DNA from 3 places in the Flavobacterium sp. FlaQc-47 genome. Region 1 is predicted to be linked to each of the others. Evidence: riboswitches for the same ligand, from Rfam matches in the RefSeq annotation. Region 1 holds a riboswitch; each other region holds the start of a gene.
What was found. A riboswitch is a leader RNA that binds a small molecule or an ion and turns the genes downstream of it on or off. The one in region 1 is predicted to bind cobalamin.
Positions count from the first base shown of each region.

Region 2: another riboswitch for cobalamin. It lies ahead of ACHRVX_RS04790 (TonB-dependent receptor); the one in region 1 lies ahead of ACHRVX_RS18185 (TonB-dependent receptor plug domain-containing protein).
Region 3: another riboswitch for cobalamin. It lies ahead of ACHRVX_RS04265 (PKD-like domain-containing protein); the one in region 1 lies ahead of ACHRVX_RS18185 (TonB-dependent receptor plug domain-containing protein).

Region 1 covers NZ_JBIPCQ010000005.1:369,600-372,781, forward strand. The annotation lists gene ACHRVX_RS18185 (TonB-dependent receptor plug domain-containing protein) at 1-1,622, opposite strand, end outside; cobalamin riboswitch at 1,651-1,855, opposite strand; gene cobC (alpha-ribazole phosphatase) at 1,923-2,456, opposite strand; gene ACHRVX_RS18195 (adenosylcobinamide-GDP ribazoletransferase) at 2,441-3,182, opposite strand, start outside.
Region 2 covers NZ_JBIPCQ010000001.1:1,148,854-1,152,035, reverse strand. The annotation lists gene ACHRVX_RS04790 (TonB-dependent receptor) at 1-1,634, opposite strand, end outside; cobalamin riboswitch at 1,749-1,956, opposite strand; gene ACHRVX_RS04785 (phytanoyl-CoA dioxygenase family protein) at 2,400-3,182, shown strand, end outside.
Region 3 covers NZ_JBIPCQ010000001.1:1,024,519-1,027,700, reverse strand. The annotation lists gene ACHRVX_RS04265 (PKD-like domain-containing protein) at 1-1,506, opposite strand, end outside; cobalamin riboswitch at 1,851-2,079, opposite strand; gene ribB (3,4-dihydroxy-2-butanone-4-phosphate synthase) at 2,196-2,858, shown strand; gene ACHRVX_RS04255 (Crp/Fnr family transcriptional regulator) at 2,862-3,182, shown strand, end outside.

The DNA.
Region 1 (3,182 bases):
TAGGCAGAAATTCTGTTTCTGGAATAAGAAACAGATCCTGTCACTTTATTTAAAGGAACATAAAAAAGCTGTTTTTTAGTATCTTCATTTTTCGAAGCCGTGTAAGCGTAAGTTGCACTTACTTCAAAGTAATTTTTACCATATTGTTTTTTCCAGTTCAATAATGTTTCAGCACCATAGCTGTTAACCTTATCCGTATTTTGCGGCGACCAAATGCCATTATTTCCCGGGATCCATTGCAATAAATCCTTTATTTTCATGTAATAAAAGGTTTGCGTTAAAGAGATGTTTTTGACTGTGAAAACATTTCCAATTTCTGCCTGATAAGAACTTTCAGGTTTCAAATCCGGATTTCCTCCCGTTTCCCAATACAAATCATTAAAAGTTGGAATTCTGAAATTTCGGGATAAATTCAATTTTGCATTATATAATTTACCAAACTGATACGAAGATCCCAGAGAAAATAAAACAGGTGATTCATAATTATCGGTAAATTCTTTTCGGATACCCAACTCATTTTTCCAGTCAGCCGAAAGTTCTTGTTTTAACAGTAAAGCAATTGAGCTGATTTCCCTGACATGATCGCCAAAACCGCTTCCGTAACCTTTAGTTTTATTATAATCAAAAATGGCATTTGCTTGTGTTGATTTAGAAATTTGATAACCTAAATCAGCTTTTGTGATAAGGCTTTCTGTTTTTCCGTAAGTAAAATTATTAGAAGAAATATTCCCGTAATATTGGTAATTTTCAAATATATAAGCACCTTTTAAATTGGTAGTAAATTTTCCGAAATCACCATCGTATTCTAATAAGTTTCGGTTGAAACCATTTACATATCTGGTTTTAGTCTCAGTTTCTGATATTATTGAGGTGTTTCTATCTGTATTTGAAGTTTGACTGTATAATTTAAGACTGTTTCTTACATCAAATTTGTAACCAACATTAGCATTCAGGGTAATAATATCGTACTGACCATTTTGATTCCGGCGCTGTTCGCCTTTCCAGTTGTATTGATTCAGATATTTATAATCGTTTGTCGAACTATTTTTAGAAAAGCCAATTTGAGCACTCCATTTTTCATTCGAAATATTCGTTTTAAAGTTGATTCCAATAGTATTAAAACTTCCGTAATCTAACTTTAAATTGTTTTCGAATCGCTTATAAAATCCTAAATCATTATTTAAATGAACAGTTCCTCCAACGGCTCCGCTTCCATAAATGACACTTCCACCACCAGCTTTTACACTTATCGAATTATAATCAGAAGATGAAATGGTATTAAAATCAGTACTTCCGTTCATCTGAGAGTTGATATTAATTCCGTTCCAGATTACAGCCGTTTGCGATGCAGTCGTTCCTCTAAAAGAAACTGTCGAAAGCATTCCGCGACCATATTCCTTAAAATAAATGGTAGAATTAAAATTTAGTAAGTCAGTAAGTAAAGCTTCATTTTTAGTAATAGTGGAATCATTAAACTTTAAAACCGATTGTGAACTGGAATATTTCTTAAGATTAGCATCAGAAACGACAACTTCTTTCAGTTTAGTAATAGAATCGCTTTGCGCGCAAATAATTTGGCACAGCAATAATAAGCAAAAAGCGAAAAGTTTTTTTAAAGTCATAATTTCTACACTCTTTTTCCCGAGAGTTCGATATTTTGTTTATAAAGGCAGGTCTCCTGGCTTGCGTTTTGTTGTTTACCTTCCCATTCGCAGTGCGACCAGTGGTTTTGTAGTTAACAACAAACATTCTTTTCAGAACTAAGCTTACAGTTGCGGGAACAGCTCAAGATTAAAACTTGATTCCCTTTTAATGTGTTTGTGAAATGAACACAACCTTAATTTCGTGCAAAGATAAAGTTAAAATTAGCGAATTTTCAAATTTATGTAACTTTTTAAGCCAAATTCTAAGCAAAATGATCTTTATAGTGCTATTTTTATTACGTCTCCAAAATCTACTTTATTGTTAAAAGCATCTTTTAAGGGTAAAAAAGTATGATGACATAATATGCTTCGAATAATTCCGGCGTGTGCTACAATTATAATTGGCGTATTTATTTCTTTTTGAATTTCAGCTAAAAAACTACCAACTCTTTCATGTAATTCAACAAATGATTCTCCGTTTAAAGCAGCAATATTCACAAAATCCTCCATCCAGGGATTAAGTTGTTCAGGCGGAATATCATTCCAGTTTTTCATCTCCCAATCACCAAAATTCATTTCCATTAAACGATCCTCTTTTTTAAACGAAATTGTTTTAATAATATTCTGAATGTATTCGGCTAAAATTAAACAGCGTTGTAATGGACTTGAAAAAATAATGGCTTCTTGTGGTAATTGCGAAATAATATTTTTGAAAACAGCGTCAAAAGGTTCCGCTAAACCAATATCTGATTGTCCGTAGCAAACTCCTTTTTCGCAAATGGTTTCGGTATGACGAACTAGATAAATTTCCATATAAAAAGAATACTTAAATAATAAATAACTTCACAAACCTGTTGCGTGGCTCCAAGACAATCTCCCGTATAACCATCAATCCATTTTTGAAAATAGCGCGCCAAAAAATAGCGCATTATAAAAACAGGAAGTAAAGCCAAAATAAATTTATACTGGAAATAGGATAAAACTAATAACGGAATTAATCCAAAGAAAATGGAACCTGAAATTTCTTTCCAGGTATGGTTTTTAGCGATGGGTTTACTTTTGGATGAAGCATCTTCACGAGAATATTCATGTGTAAATATAATTGAAATCGCAGCAAGCCGACTCAAAGCATGAGCAGATATAAACAAGAGATAAATTTGAAAAAGTGCAACAGGATTATCTCCTTTGAAAAGTAAAATAGCTTCAGAAAGTAATTTAAATTTCAGTAAAAAAAGTAAAACCAAACCAATCGCTCCATAAGCGCCAATGGCACTGTCTTTCATGATTATCAGAATCTTTTCTTTCGTCCATCCTCCGCCAAAACCATCACAAACATCAGCAAAACCATCCTCGTGAAAAGCTCCTGTTGTAAGTACAGAAATAATAAGAGCAATAATTACCGCAGTTTCTATTGATAAAAAAAGGGAAAAAACATAAAACGCTAAAAAAGAAATACTACCCACAATCCAGCCAATTAAAGGAAAATACCGAGTTGCCTTATTTAAATAATCAGGATGATGATCTATGTTTTTCGGACAG
Region 2 (3,182 bases), on a different contig from region 1:
ATGCCAAGATTTACTACAGATTCTATTCCCTGTCCTTTTACCTGCCCAATATTGGTCATCATCCATCTGAATAAATTTCCGGTTGGAGCTGCCACAATTTTATCTTTGGTATTGGTATAATAACCATCTACCTGAAAAGATAATTTGTCCAGAATGCCTTTTTCAATTAAAAGATTATAAGTAAAACCAACATCGTACTGATTCATATATTCCGGTCGAAGCGTACTGGATCCCACCATTGTATAATACAAATCATTAAAAGTGGGCATTCTGAAAATACGTTTTGCGAATGCTCTTATATTAAAATCATAATCCTTAAACGGAGTATATCCAAGAAATAAAGCAGGAGTAAATTCGGTTTTATCCGGCGCTTTTGCATTGTATCGCACTTCTTCCTGAACATGAGTTCCTACAACACTTCCTAAAGCTTTGAAAGACCCAAGACGGTACGAACTGGCAAGGGCAAATAAAGCGGTATAACGCTGCGGAAAAGAAAATAAAGTCTGGATTCCTTTTCTGGTGGCGTTTAATCTGTTGTATTGAAAATCTGTAGATAACGAAACATCCCAGGTTGGTACTATACTGTACATATTTACTGCCGAAACATAATATTCCTGCTGAAAATAACTATCATCAGATTGTGCTCCTTCGGTTACAATTTCACCTAAAACATTAGTGGTGTCTCTGGCAACATAATGCGTATAATCATAGGCATACTTTGCTTTTGCCTGAAATTTATATTTTTCAGTAAAATCCTTAATTAAAGTTGCCTGCGTGAAAAAATTCTTGTCGTATTGCCTGAAACCGTCAGAAAATTTATTTTCGACAATTGCTCCCGGCGCTCCTCTTTCTGAATCATAATAATATACTTTGGCATCCCACGAACCATTATTTATTTTTCCGTAAAGACCGGATTCAAATCTCAGGGCTTCAATATCACTATTATGTCTTGTCGCGGTTGTGTCGTAAGCAACGGTTCCGTCAAGATTGTTTCTTTTGTAGCGGTATTTATATTCTCCATTCGATTTTATATATTCAGAACTTATGCTCAGACTGACTTTATCGCTTAGTTTTTGTTCCCATCTAAACGAAGGATCGATATAATTAATGGACATTGTTTTGTAGCGAACTAACAAATTTGTCTTTTTTCCTCCAATAAAAACCGGTCGCTTAGTTCGCAAATAAATGGTTGAAGCCGCTGCATAATCTTTAGCCGACTGGAAGATTTCGCTTTTTTGTCCGTTATACATCGTCAGGGATTCCATATCATCTAAGGAATATTTGCCTAAATCCGTCACCCCGTTTTGTGCATTTCCTAACTGAACTCCATCATAAAAAACACCTACATGATGTGTTCCCATATTACGGACATCGACAGTTTTAAGTCCGCCAAGACCGCCGTAATCTTTAATCTGGATTCCCGCAAAATACCTTAAAGCATCGGCTACGTTATGACTGGCTAAATTTTCAAGTAATTTGCCGGATAAACTTTGCACGGGAATGACTTCCTGATAGGGTTTCCCTTTTAAAATTACTTCTTTTAAAACGCGTAAACTATCGTTTGATACTTGCGAATGAAGTAAAAACGGAGCAGAAAATAGGAAAATAAATAAGAGTAATTTTTTATTATACATCACTGATTTAATTAAATAAATTTCGTGGATGTACTAATCAAAAAGCAATAAGAGAGAATCCCGTTATACCAATAACAGGTCAATTCTTGTTGTTCAACTTTATTCCACGAAAGTCTTAAACTATGTGATTGTGGCAGGTCTCCTGACTTGTTCCATCTTTAAACAACCTTCTCATCCGCCGTGGCGAACAATGGCATTAGTAACGTTTAAAGACTTATATAGAACTTACAGTAGCGGGTCTGTTCAGGATTTTCACCTGATTCCCTTTTAACCGATTTTTTTAAAATTATAAAAAAAGCGGACCAAAATCTGGTGCAAAGGTACTTTATAAAAACTTAATTTAAATAATATAATTTATGAAATGGTTTAGAAGAATTCTTAAATCAGGTATTTATACTTTATTAAAGAGAATTTTAATTGTGCTATTTTTGAATTATTTAGACAAGACATTCGAACACATTAGTCCCGATAGCTATCGGGACATAGTTGGAGAAAGGCTCAAAGAGGCAAAGTTAAAAAGGTTTTTCTCTTTCCGTCTTTGCGTCTTTGAGCGAGGATAAATAGATGTCAAATAAATTGAACACATAGTCCCGATAGCTATCGGGACATAGATTTTACATATGCCAAAGAGATAGCGTCAGGAAATATATTTCTTCTCATAGTTTGTTTGTGTGTTTTAAAAAAGTAAAATGACTTTTTAAAGTCCTCAAATCTATGTTTCTATATGTTAAAAATAAATATAAAAACCATTAATTGCCAAAACTTATGCCCTGGAATATCCTTGAAAATTTATGGAAACGTACTTTGAATCCCACCAGTATTTCTGCCGGAGATAATACTCAAACATGGGACAATGAAATCAAAACTTTGTATCGTTTAGGAATTAGTATGGAAGATACTTTGCAATTTTTATATTTTGAGCAACCTGACTTTGAATCTTTTAAAATTTGGATCAACGACAAACAGAAAATAAAAACCAATGACGAAAAAGATTTCACAGATGAAGTTCTCTCAGAACAAGATCTTCAGTTTTGGAAGGAAAACGGTTATGTCATTGTAAAAAATGCGATTTCAAAAAAAGATTGTGAAGATACACAACAGGCAATTTGGGATTTCCTGAAAATGGATCCGAACAAAAAAGAAACTTGGTATAACCGACACGAAGACCAAAAGGGCTTGATGCTTAATTTTTCTGATCATGAAACATTAAACAGAAACAGGTTTTCACCGAGAATAAAAAAAGCATATGAGCAGCTTTATAATTCAACCAAAATATACAAAACGATTGACAAAGTAAGCTTTAATCCGCCCGAAACGGAGGAATTTACTTTCTTGGGAAGTCCGCTTCATTGGGATATTAGTTTGAAACAGCCCATAACATTTGGATTCCAGGGATTATTATATCTTACGGATTGTGGCATTGCCGATGGCGCTTTTCATTGTGTTGCGGGTTTTCATAACAAAATAAAGGATTGGCTGGATCATCTGGAACCAAATGAAAATCCCAGAGATAAAGCGATTGAAACATTACAGCCAATTGCTATTCTT
Region 3 (3,182 bases), on a different contig from region 1:
GGCATTTACAGCCCAATTAATATCGATTTGACCTCTTACATCGGCATTTGCCCAGTTGTCTGTATAACCCCAATCATACGCCGGATTTCCCCAATTGGTTCCAGTTCCTGATTTATCGTAGATATTCGATTTCAGGAAAGTTCCTTTAAAAGTAATCGTACCTGAACTTTTCCACATTGGGTAATAGGTTTGCTTGTGAAACGTATTTTTAGAAATATACCCGCTTTGTCCCTGATTATCTGTCCAGCGAATATAATTAGGTTCGTTTGCGTTTGCAGGTTCTGCATCAGGCTTGTAATACGTCATTTCGTAATTTTTGATTGTGGTTGCTTTTCCATGTTCTGAACCTGCAATTTCAAACCATTCGTCATCTGCTTTTCCGTTACCGTTTGCATCGTAGGAAACCGTTACAATTCCGGGTTCTGCCCAATCTGCAAAGGCGTTTCCTAATACTACAAAGTCATTTCCGTCTTTATTGACAATGGTATGATCGAAACCAAATTGTACATATCCGCCAAATCCACCCAAACTTACCATACTTCCTGCTGTTAAAGCAGTTTCAGCCTTTACACGCATCGTTTCGTCAGTATCTGTGGCTGTTGCTGCCGGCAATGAATTTGTGAATTGTCCCGGAGCAGGCAAAAAGTCAAAAACCTGCGTAATTTTATTGAGGTAAGTTTTATCGGTTACTACCAAAGTAAAACTTTTAGTATTTTCACCCACTCCGTTTTTTGCTTTAAACTCAATAGTATACGTACCGGGAGTTGCAAATACCGAAAATAAATCGGTCGAAGTGGCAACTTCTTCATTGTTTACCAGCCATTTGTATGTTGCTCCCGCAGCATTTGCCAATTGTGGCTGTACTCTGAACCATTGCATTTTAGCAATCGTAAAACCTCCTGTAGGAATTGAAATCGCAATTTCAGGCGGACTGGCAACAATACTTATCGTACGGCCGTCACCAAATGTAAATGTCATGATACCATTGGCAATAGCCACAGCCGTAATTTCTGCTGCGTCTTTTCCTTTTTGTCCAGATGCCGACATTCCGGTATCGACGTCGTTGATAATCCAGTTTCCATTACTTCCAATAGTAATTTTTGGACTATCGCCTTTTTCTCCGTTTGAACCATTTGTACCATTTGTACCATCTGATCCGTTTGAACCATTACTTCCATCTGAACCGTTTTCGCCTTTATCGCCTTTTGCTGATTTTCCGGTGTCAACGCCATCAATCCACCAATTGCCGTTCTCGCCTATTTTTATAAATGATGATGTATTTCGAACTGATAATTTAGTGCCATCGCTCATTGTAATGACATAACTGCCTTCTTTAGTTTCATAACTTACCACATAAAGGCGTTTATTGAGTACATCGAGCAGGTTTTCATATTGTGCCATTCTGTTTTTTAAGTCATTGACATCATTTTTAAGGTCATTAATGTCGTCTTTATAACAGCCTGATAAAAGCAGCATTACGGACAATACGAGTAAAATTTTCTTCATTTTTTAGAATTTTAAGGGTTATTAGTTGTGATTATTTTTCTTAAAAAGGCAAAATGCCCCTGAATACCTGCGCTAATAACTTTCAATTTTAAAATTCCGGTTTATGCCATTTCTATTAAGCATAATTATCTCATAAAGAACCTAAATAATCCCTTTAAGAAATATCTTACGCTTGAAATTCAGGCAATAGTTTGATAAACAAGTTTCATCTGCCACGCCATTTGGGATACTATATATCACAAAAAGGCATAACAAAATATCCTTTTGAAACAGTTATTAACGGAAAATTAAAATCAAATGTTAGTTTGATATTCGTGTTGTCTCAAAGCTCTGGTCCACGAAAGCCTGAAATTATTTGCAGTGGCAGGTCTCCTGACTTATTCCCATTTTGATTGGCCTTCCCACATTAAAAATGCAGTGGCAAAAGATTAGATTGATCACTTAAAAGCATCAAATCTGTCAAAATGTTGCATGGAACTTACAGTAACGGGCTTGTTCAGGATTTGCACCTGATTCCCTCTTCGTCAGCTACATTCGAAAAAATATAGCCAAACCATTGCGGTGGCAAATGTAAAGTAACAAAGGCTTTAAAAAAAATCAAATGCGCGTTTTATTGACCTATATCAAACTTTTGCATCTTAAACAATTCTAGATTTGCTGCTCATTAATTTAAAAATACCAAAAATAAAATGATTGACACACTAACATATCCACTGGAAAAACTTGGCTTAACAAGCACAGAACGTGTAGAAAACGCTTTAATACATTTGCAAAACGGAAAAGGGATTTTATTAACCGATGATGAAAACCGCGAAAATGAAGGCGACTTAATTTTTTCTGCACAACATATGACGGTTCAAAATATGGCAATGATGATTCGGGAATGCAGCGGAATTGTCTGTCTTTGCCTGACGAATGAAAAAGCAGATCAACTGGAATTGCCTTATATGGTAAAGGAAAATACGAGTAGTTTTCAGACTCCGTTTACGATTACAATCGAAGCTAAAAATGGCGTTACCACAGGGGTTTCGGCAACTGACAGACTTACAACTATTAAAACGGCATCAGCAAAACACTCTCACGCATCAGACTTGGCAAGACCGGGACATATTTTCCCATTACGCGCCAAAAATAACGGTGTTCTGGAACGTAACGGCCATACGGAAGGCAGCGTTGATTTGATGAAACTGGCGGGTTTACAACCGGAAGCTGTTTTATGTGAACTCATGAATGAAGACGGCAGTATGGCTAAACTTGACAAAATCATTAGCTTTGCACATCAACACGATCTGGTAGTTTTATCTATAGAAGATATTATTCATTACCGCAAATTCGTGAGAGATTATAAATAAACGATGTTATACGAACAACTTGGTGATTATATAAAAAATCGTATTGAGGTTTCTGATGAAGATCTCAATACGATTTTGTCGCATTTCAAACCTTTAAAACAAGGCAAAAACGACCTTTTGCTTTCGGCTGGACAAACGAGCCAACATACTTATTTTGTGAGCAAGGGCTGCTTAAGAATTTACTTTATTAATGAGGAAGGCAAAGATGTTACGAGATATATTGCATTCGAAAATCAGCTTGCGACGGCATTAGTGAGTTTTATTACAAAATTGCCTTCATTAGAATATATTCAGGTGATCGAAAAATCAGAGTTATTATATATC